2 regions of the Streptomyces sp. NPDC006476 genome follow, and region 2 is predicted to be linked to the other one. Evidence: riboswitches for the same ligand, from Rfam matches in the RefSeq annotation. Region 2 holds a riboswitch; the other holds the start of a gene.
The links. Region 2 has a riboswitch for cyclic di-AMP ahead of ABZZ74_RS36270 (M23 family metallopeptidase). Riboswitches for the same ligand answer to the same signal wherever they lie in the genome.
Positions count from the first base shown of each region.

Region 1 (4,205 bases), on a different contig from region 2:
TCTCCGACAACGGCCGTACCTGGCTCCTGACCGGTCCGGCCAGCGGGTACGCCGTCCATCTGACCGAGGACGGCGAGCTGCTGCACCTGCACTGGGGCCCGCGGATCGCGCTCGCGGACGCCGAGGCGCTCGCAGTCCGCCCGCTGCCGGTCTACCGGCCCTTCGAGTCGCCGCTGGACGGCCGCGAGGAGTACCCGGTCGAGGGTGGTCCCCGGTTCGCGCGGCCCGCCCTGTCCGTGCGCACCGAGGAGCGGCGCGGCACCGAGTGGCGCTTCGAGGCGCACGAGGCGGAGGGCGACCATCTGCGGCTGCGCTTCCGTGACGGCGGGCTCGTCATCACGCTGCACTACCGCATGCGGCACGACGTCGTGGAACGCTGGGTGAGCCTCGACAACGAGGGACCGGCGCCCCTGGAGCTGCTGCGCGCCGACGCCGCCACCTGGACGCTGCCCGACCGCGAGGGCTGGCGGCTCTCCCAGCTGCACGGCCGCTGGGCCGCCGAGTCCCTGCTGACCGCCGCGCCGCTCACCCACGGCGAGAAGGTCATCGGCAGCCGCCGCGGCCACACCGGGCATCAGCACCTGCCCTGGGTCGCCCTCGACACCGACGCCACCGAGGAGCGCGGCGAGGTCTACGGCTGCGCGCTCGGCTGGTCCGGTTCCTGGCGGATCGCGGTGGCGCAGCTCCCGGACGCGCGGGTGCAGATCACCGGCGGCGCCGGGTACGACGACTCCGGGCTGCTGCTCCTGGGCGCGGGGGAGTCGTACACCACCCCCGTCTTCGCCGGGCTGTGGAGCGACGGCGGCTTCGGCGGCGCGAGCCGCGCCTGGCACGCCTACCAGCGCGCCTACGTCATCCCGGACGCGGACCGGGACCGGCCGGTGCTGTTCAACTCCTGGGAGGCCACGGAGTTCGACATCTCCGAGGAGCAGCAGGGGGCGCTCGCCCGCCGGGCCGCCGCCATCGGCGTCGAGCTGTTCGTCGTCGACGACGGCTGGTTCGGCAAGCGCACCAGCGACCGTGCCGGGCTCGGCGACTGGACGCCCAACCCCGACCGCTTCCCCAAGGGCCTGGCGCCGCTCGCCGACTACGTGCACACCCTCGGTATGCAGTTCGGCATCTGGGTCGAGCCCGAGATGGTGAACCCGGACAGCGACCTCTACCGCGCCCACCCCGACTGGGTGCAGTTCCAGCCGGGCCGCAGGCGCACGGAGTTCCGCAACCAGCTCGTACTGAACCTGGCCCGCGAGGACGTCCAGGAGTACCTCTGGCAGCAGCTCGACACGCTCCTGTCCAGCGCCCCCGTCGACTACGTCAAGTGGGACTTCAACCGCTGCTTCACCGACGCCGGCTGGCCCGGCGACCCCTACCCGCAGCGCCTGTGGGTCGACCACGTCCGCGCGCTGTACGCGCTGCTGGACCGGCTGCGGGCGGCCCACCCGGACGTCGTCTTCGAGTCGTGCTCGGGCGGTGGCGGCCGGATCGACCTCGGCATCATGAGCCGTACCGACCAGGTGTGGACCTCCGACAACACCGACCCGCTCGACCGGCTCGCCATCCAGCACGGCTTCAGCCAGATCCACCCCGCGCGTGTGATGGCCGCCTGGGTCACCGACAGTCCCAACACCCAGCTCAACGACCGGGTCAGCTCCCTGCGCTTCCGGTTCGTCAGCGCCATGGCGGGTGTGCTGGGCGTCGGCGGAGACCTCACCCAGTGGACCGAGGAGGAGCTCGCCGAAGCCGGTGACTGGGTGAGCCTCTACAAGGAGATCCGGCCCCTGGTGCAGCACGGCGACCTCCACCGGCTGCGGCCCCCGACGGGCGGGCTCAGCGCCGTGCAGTACGTGCGCGGCGACGAGTCGGTCGTCCTGGCCTGGCTCCAGGCACAGAGTTACGGCGAGCCCGTACCGGCACTGCGACTGCGCGGACTCGACCCGACAGCCTCCTACGAATGCCCTGAAACGGGCGAAATTCACCGTGGGGCCGTACTGCTGCATCACGGGCTGGACACCGCGCTGCGCGGCGACCTCGATGCGAAAGTCATCCGACTCCGTGGCATCTGAGTCTTCTGTCCGAATTGGTGTCTTCATTCCAACTCGCTCTGGAATGGGGAATGCTGGAGCACCGTCACGTGAGGAGCGTCATATCCGTGACGGTGCGTGGCGCGTCATGTTCACGTAATTCATAAGGGTTTCAAGGGGCTTTGGACAAAGGGGTGGAACTGTAATTCACGGAGGGTGACCGTGAATTCCCACAGTCGATCAGCAGAAACGCATGCACGGGGAACCGCCGCTTGTCCCTTTGCGTCCTGGTCGCTTACGTTCGCCACCAATCCGGACGGACGCCCAATCCTGCCGCCGCCCGGAGCCCGCACAACTCACCCGTGAACGGCAGGAGCGGGGGACCCACAGGTACGACGCCTGTTCCGGTCTCCGGAACGGCTAGGGGTAAAGCCGCGCCGAAAAGCGCGGCCGGGCATCTCCAGCCCGCACCCGACAGCTCACCTCGCAGGCGACGGAGAGGAATTCGCCATGCCCGCGAAGGGTAAGCACCGCCGCCCGAAGCCCAAGCGCTTCACCCGTTCCATCGCCGTCGCCGGAACCGGCGGCGCCGCTCTCGCCCTCCCGCTCATAGGGGCCACCGGAGCCCACGCGGCCACCGCGCAGTCGGCTTCCCAGTCGGTTTCCGAAAAGACCGTCCAGTCGCTTCCGGCCGCCGAGAAGAAGGCGACCGAGAAGAAGGCGAACGCCAACAACACGGGTGTGCGCACCTATTCGGTCCGGGCCGGCGACTACCTCGCGAAGATCGCCGACGAGCAGCACGTCCGGGGCGGCTGGCAGAAGCTGTACGCGGACAACCGCCAGGCCGTCGGCGACGACCCGTCGCTGATCCACCCGGGCCTCAAGCTCACCCTCGGCGGCAAGGCGACGACCGGCGCCACCAAGTCCTCCACCTCCGCTGCCTCCTCCTCCGCCTCGTCGAGCGCTTCCTCCGCGTCGAAGGCGTCGAAGGTGTCGAAGGCGACGAAGGCGACGAAGGCCACCCAGGCCGCCGAGTCGACCAGCACCGGCTTCACCCTCCCGGTGACCGGCGGCACCATCGGCACCGGCTACCACGTCGCCGGCAGCATGTGGTCCAGCGGCTACCACACCGGCGTCGACTTCGTCGTCCCGACCGGCACCCCGGTCAAGGCCGTGGGCGCGGGCACGGTCGTCACCGCCGGATGGGGCGGTGCGTACGGCAACCAGGTCGTCATCAAACTCGCCGACGGCCACTACGCGCAGTACGGCCACCTCTCCCAGATCTCCGTCTCGGTCGGCCAGAGCGTGAGCGCGGGCCAGCAGCTGGGTCTCTCCGGTGCGACCGGCAACGTGACGGGCCCGCACCTGCACTTCGAGATCCGCACCACGCCGGACTACGGCTCCGACGTGGACCCCGTCGCCTACCTCCGTTCCAAGGGCGTCGCCGTCGGCTGACCCCCCGCCGACCGCGCGCCCCACACGCCGCCGAAGGCCGGACCCCGATCCCCGGGTCCGGCCTTCGGTGTTGCAGAGATTTCGCCGTCCGGCGATCGACCGCTCAACATCGGCGATCCGAGAGTTATTCCTGCCTTGCCCAACCCTTTGGACGTGGCTTATCTCACCGACCGTCAACCCTTTCTTACGGTCGCGTAGGTCACATTAGAAGGTGAATCATGGCCGCCGTGGCAGACGATTCGAAAAGTGACAGCAGAGACAGCAGGACAGTGATCGGGTCGTACGTCGCGGTGGGGGACAGCTTCACCGAGGGCGTCGGCGATCCCGGCCCCGACGGAGCCATGGTCGGCTGGGCGGACCGGTTCGCCGTGCTGCTCGCGGACCGGCGGCCCGAAGGCGACTTCGCCTACGCCAACCTCGCCGTGCGCGGCAAGCTGCTCGACCAGATCGTGGCGGACCAGGTTCCGCAGGCCGAGGAACTCGCCCCGGACCTGGTCTCCTTCTGTGCCGGCGGCAACGACATCATCCGGCCCGGCACCGACCCGGACGAGGTCGCCGAGCGCTTCGAGCGTGCGGTCGCCCGGCTCACCGGGGCCGCCGGCACCGTCATGGTGACGACCGGCTTCGACACTCGTGGCGTGCCCGTGCTCAAGCATCTGCGCGGCAAGATCGCCACCTACAACGGACATGTCCGGGCCATCGCCGACCGGTACGGCTGTCCCGTGCTCG
Region 1 covers NZ_JBEXPK010000016.1:161,027-165,231, reverse strand. Annotated here, with positions in the region: gene ABZZ74_RS20140 (alpha-galactosidase) at 1-2,063, shown strand, start outside; cyclic di-AMP (ydaO/yuaA leader) riboswitch at 2,369-2,527, shown strand; gene ABZZ74_RS20135 (LysM peptidoglycan-binding domain-containing M23 family metallopeptidase) at 2,532-3,476, shown strand; gene ABZZ74_RS20130 (SGNH/GDSL hydrolase family protein) at 3,746-4,205, shown strand, end outside.
Region 1: linked by a shared signal. The riboswitch ahead of ABZZ74_RS20135 (LysM peptidoglycan-binding domain-containing M23 family metallopeptidase) and the one ahead of ABZZ74_RS36270 (M23 family metallopeptidase) in region 2 are both predicted to bind cyclic di-AMP.

Region 2 (4,205 bases):
AGTCGTAAGGCCGCGTCCGACTCTGCACCGCCAGCCCCCGCCACGGTGGCCGAGCGCCGTGGCGGCGGACGTCGCTGCTGGAAGAGGCCGACGACGGACCAAGCCGACGGCAGAAGGAGCCGACAGCCGGTCCGGCGGAGGCATCGATCAGCAACATTCCGGCCGGCCCGCATCAAGCCGAGGCCTCCGCCACCGACACCCGCTCGGAATTCCTCAGACCGACACCCCCACCAAGCGGGCCGACCCCGGCAACCTCAGACCGACACCCCTACCAAGCTGGCCGCCCCCGGCATCCTCAGGCCGAAGCCTCCGTCAAGCGGCTGATCTCGGGGTCCGTCAACGTCACGTCGGCCACTCCCAGGAGGGCCGGGAGCTGGTCCACGGTGCGGGCGCTGGCGATGGGGGCCACCACCGTGGGCTGGGCCGCGAGCCAGGCCAGGGCGATCGTGGGGATCGGGGCGTCGTGGGCCTCGGCGATCTCGTCCAGCGCCTTGAGGACCCGCTGGCCGCGCTCCGTCTCCAGGTGCTTGGCGGCGCCGCCCGCGCGAGGGCTGTCGACCGTCGTGCCGGGGCGGTACTTGCCGGTGAGGAAGCCGGACGCCAGGGCGTAGTAGGGGACGGCGGCGAGGCCGTAGCGCGCGGCGAGGTCCTGCAGCGGTCCCTCGTAGGTGTCGCGGGAGACCAGGTTGTACTGCGGCTGCAGCGCCACGTACTTGGCGAGGCCCTCCCGGTCGGAGAACTCCAGGGACGCCGCGAGCCGTTCGGTGGAGATGTTGGACGCGCCGATCGCCCGCACCTTGCCCGCCGTCACCAGCTCGTCGAGCGCCCCGATGATCTCCTCGACGGGAATCTCCGGCTTATCGAAGTGCGTGTAGTACAGGTCGATGTAGTCCGTGTCGAGGCGGCGCAGCGAGGCGTCGGCGGCGGCCTTGATGTTGGCGGCCGACAGCCCCTGGTACTCGGGGTGCTGGCTCACCTTGGTCGCGATGACGACGTCGGACCGGTTGCCGCGGGCCTTGACCCACTTGCCGATGATCGTCTCGGACTCGCCGCCCTGGTTGCCGGGGACCCAGGCGGAGTAGCCGTCGGCGGTGTCGAGGAAGTTGCCGCCCGCGGCCGCGTAGGCGTCGAGGACGGCGAAGGACGTGGCCTCGTCGGCGGTCCAGCCGAAGACGTTGCCACCGAGGGAGAGCGGGAAGACCTCGAGGTCGGAGGAGCCGAGTTTGCGCAGAGAAGTCATGTGTATGGTCAACGCCCGCCCCGGAGATTCCTCTTCCGGAACGGCCGCAAACTTCCCGTAAACAATCGGAGGCGGCCGTTCCGGGGCGGTGCCGCTGTCAGGGGTTGAGGCCCTTGCTGCGCAGCCAGGTCATCGGGTCGATGCCGGTGGCCTGCCCGTTCGGGTGGACCTCGAGGTGCAGGTGCGCGCCGGTCACGTTGCCCGTGGCGCCGATCCGGCCGATGACGTCACCGGTGGCGACCTTCTGGCCGACGCTGACGCTGATCGAGGACTGGTGGCAGAACCACAGCTCGGTGCCGTCGTCGAGGGTGAGGATCGTGCGGTAGCCGTACGACCCCGCCCAGCCGGCCTCCGTGATGGTGCCGGAGTGGATGGCCTTGATGAGCGTGCCCGTCGGCGCGGCGAAGTCGAGGCCCGTGTGGTAGCCGGAGGACCACATGGAACCGGCCTGACCGAAGGTGCCGGTGATCGTGTAGGAGACGACCGGCAGCTTGTACTGCTTGGCGAGTTCGGCGAGCTTGGCGTCCTCGGCCGCCTTCTTGGCCGCCGCCTCCGCCTTCTCCTTGGCGGCCTGCGCCTTGGCCGCCGCGTCCTTCTCCGCCTTGGCGGCCGCATCGTCGATCTGCTTGGCGAGGGCCGCCTCGGTGGCCGACTGGGCCTTGCTGTCGAGCTGGACCTGCTGCGACTCGGCCTGCGCCATGATGCGGTCGCGCAGCGCCTCACCGGCGTCCCGGGCGCCCTGCTCGGTGTCCTTGGTGCTCACCCCGACGGCGCTGAGCGCGGTCGCGGAGCCCTTGGGCGCGTCGGAGCCAGCGTCGAACACATGGGCGACGGAGGCAAGGTCGGGCAGGGAGATGGACACCGGCGGCTTGCCGGTGTTGGCGCTGGCCATGCCGCCCGCGCCGACGGCGGCTATGACACCGACACCGAGAACCGTGGAGCTGCGGGCGAGTCCCCCGCCGCGCTGCCTGGAGACACGGTGCCGGCCGCGTACCGGGCGGAGGGACTCCTCGGTGGGGTTCCACTCCTCCCACTGGCCCTCGTCGTCGCTGGAGCCGAAGCCGAAGGGCCGGGTGCCCGGCACGAACGGGGCTGCCGGGGCAGGCGGGTTGGACGCCACGTGGGCGTGCTCCTTTCCTTCCTTCTCGCCTACCGGGTTAGCTGACGGGTTCGGAGCAGGAAGGTCTCCTACGCGCGTAAACCTGCCGTGGGTCCACGGCGGTTTCCGCGCGATTCACCCCAGGGTGGTGGTTCCCCGGTTCCCTTGCGGGATTCGGCGCGTGCGCACGGAGCCGCCTCTTGTGACGGCTGGGACGACCGCGCTGCGTTATCGAACGTTAATAGACCCGGGGTGGGGTTTCCAAGCAGTTCGGCTTGATCATTAAACGTTTTTGGCGCGGACGTTCGGGCCATGACCGGTGAAAATCGGGCGAGTTGACCTTGCCCCGGGTTCTGCATGGGGAGTGACGGTCAGGGAAACGGGAAACACCGAGGGCCGGAATCCAGTCACTGGACTCCGGCCCTCGGCCTTCAGTAGCGGGGACAGGATTTGAACCTGCGACCTCTGGGTTATGAGCCCAGCGAGCTACCGAGCTGCTCCACCCCGCGTCGTTGTGAGACCAGCATACGCCATCCGCGGGACGCCCAGCACCAGGGTTTCCGTCCGCCCCCGCGTCCGCCCCCGCTCCACCTGCGTTTTTCAGCCCGGCAGATGGGCGTTCGGCGCCTTCGCCCGCCCCTCGTACTCGGGCACTACGACCACCTCGACGCCCCGCGACGCCAGCAGACCGCTGCCGTCGGCGGCCTCCACGAACGTGTCCGGCTCCCGCCACGCGGTCACCACCCGCCGTACCCCCGCCTCCAGGATCAGCCGGGCGCACGGCTTGGGACGGGACGCGCGGTGGGCGCAGGGCTCCAGGCTGCTGTAGACCGTCGCGGTCGCGAGCCTCGGATCGGCCGGGTCGAGCTTGGCCAGGGCCGCCTCCTCCGCGTGGACCACGGGGTCGCCGGCCTCGCGGGAGTGGCCGCGGGCCAGCTCGGTGCCGTCTGCGGCGACGACCACCGCGCCGACGCTGAACGCGGTCCGCGAGGGCGGGCACTGGGCCGCCAGGTCGCAGGCGAGGCGGAGCCAATGGTGGTCGGCGGCGGAGGCCAGCGGGCCGGTGCCGGGGGCGGTGGGCTCGTAGCGCATGAGGACCACGTCCTCGATCCGCCGGCTCTCCACCAGCCTGAGCCGTCCGCCCTGGTAGCCGCCCGGGCCGAAGAGGCGGGGCGCGTCGGCGTCGCCCACGAACAGGGGGGCGAGCACGAGCTGGAGCTCGTCCGCGAGGCCCTGCTGGAGCAGTTGGGTGTGGATGCGCCCGCCGCCCTCGACCATGAGTCGCCGCACACCCCGGACGTCGTGCAGATGCTCCAGCAGCCGGCGCCAGTCGAGGTCGGGTCCGAGCGGGACGACGTCGGCGGCGATCCCGAGCGCGCGGGCCCGTTCGCCCCCCTTGTCGGTCGTGTAGACGACCTTGTCGCCGCCCGTGTGCCAGAACCTCGCCGCCGGATCCAGCTCGCCCGAGCCGCTGACGGTGACCTTGAGCGGGTACTCGGGCCGACCCGAGGCGACGCGGGCGGCGCGGCGCTCGGGCGAGTTGACCAGCAACCGCGGGTTGTCGGCGCGGATCGTGCCGGCGCCGACCAGAATGGCGTCGGCGGAGGCCCGTACCTCGTCGACGCGGTCGAAGTCGGCCGGGGACGACAGCAGCAGGCGCTCGGGTCCGGTGTCGTCGAGGTAGCCGTCGAGGGAGACGGCGGCGGACAGCAGGACGTACGGGTGGGGCATCGACGCGCTCCCCGGCTCGTGACGGACGGCACGCTCGGCACAAGGCGCTGAACGGCCACTCTTGGTTCAAGTTTGAAACAAACCTACACTGGTGGCATGACGACTCGCTGGCTCACCCCGAAGGAGCAGCGCGCC
Region 2 covers NZ_JBEXPK010000044.1:21,922-26,126, forward strand. Annotated here, with positions in the region: gene ABZZ74_RS36260 (PrsW family intramembrane metalloprotease) at 1-8, shown strand, start outside; gene ABZZ74_RS36265 (aldo/keto reductase) at 296-1,240, opposite strand; gene ABZZ74_RS36270 (M23 family metallopeptidase) at 1,338-2,360, opposite strand; cyclic di-AMP (ydaO/yuaA leader) riboswitch at 2,372-2,529, opposite strand; tRNA gene ABZZ74_RS36275 (tRNA-Met) at 2,775-2,848, opposite strand; gene ABZZ74_RS36280 (dihydrofolate reductase family protein) at 2,940-4,070, opposite strand; gene ABZZ74_RS36285 (MarR family transcriptional regulator) at 4,167-4,205, shown strand, end outside.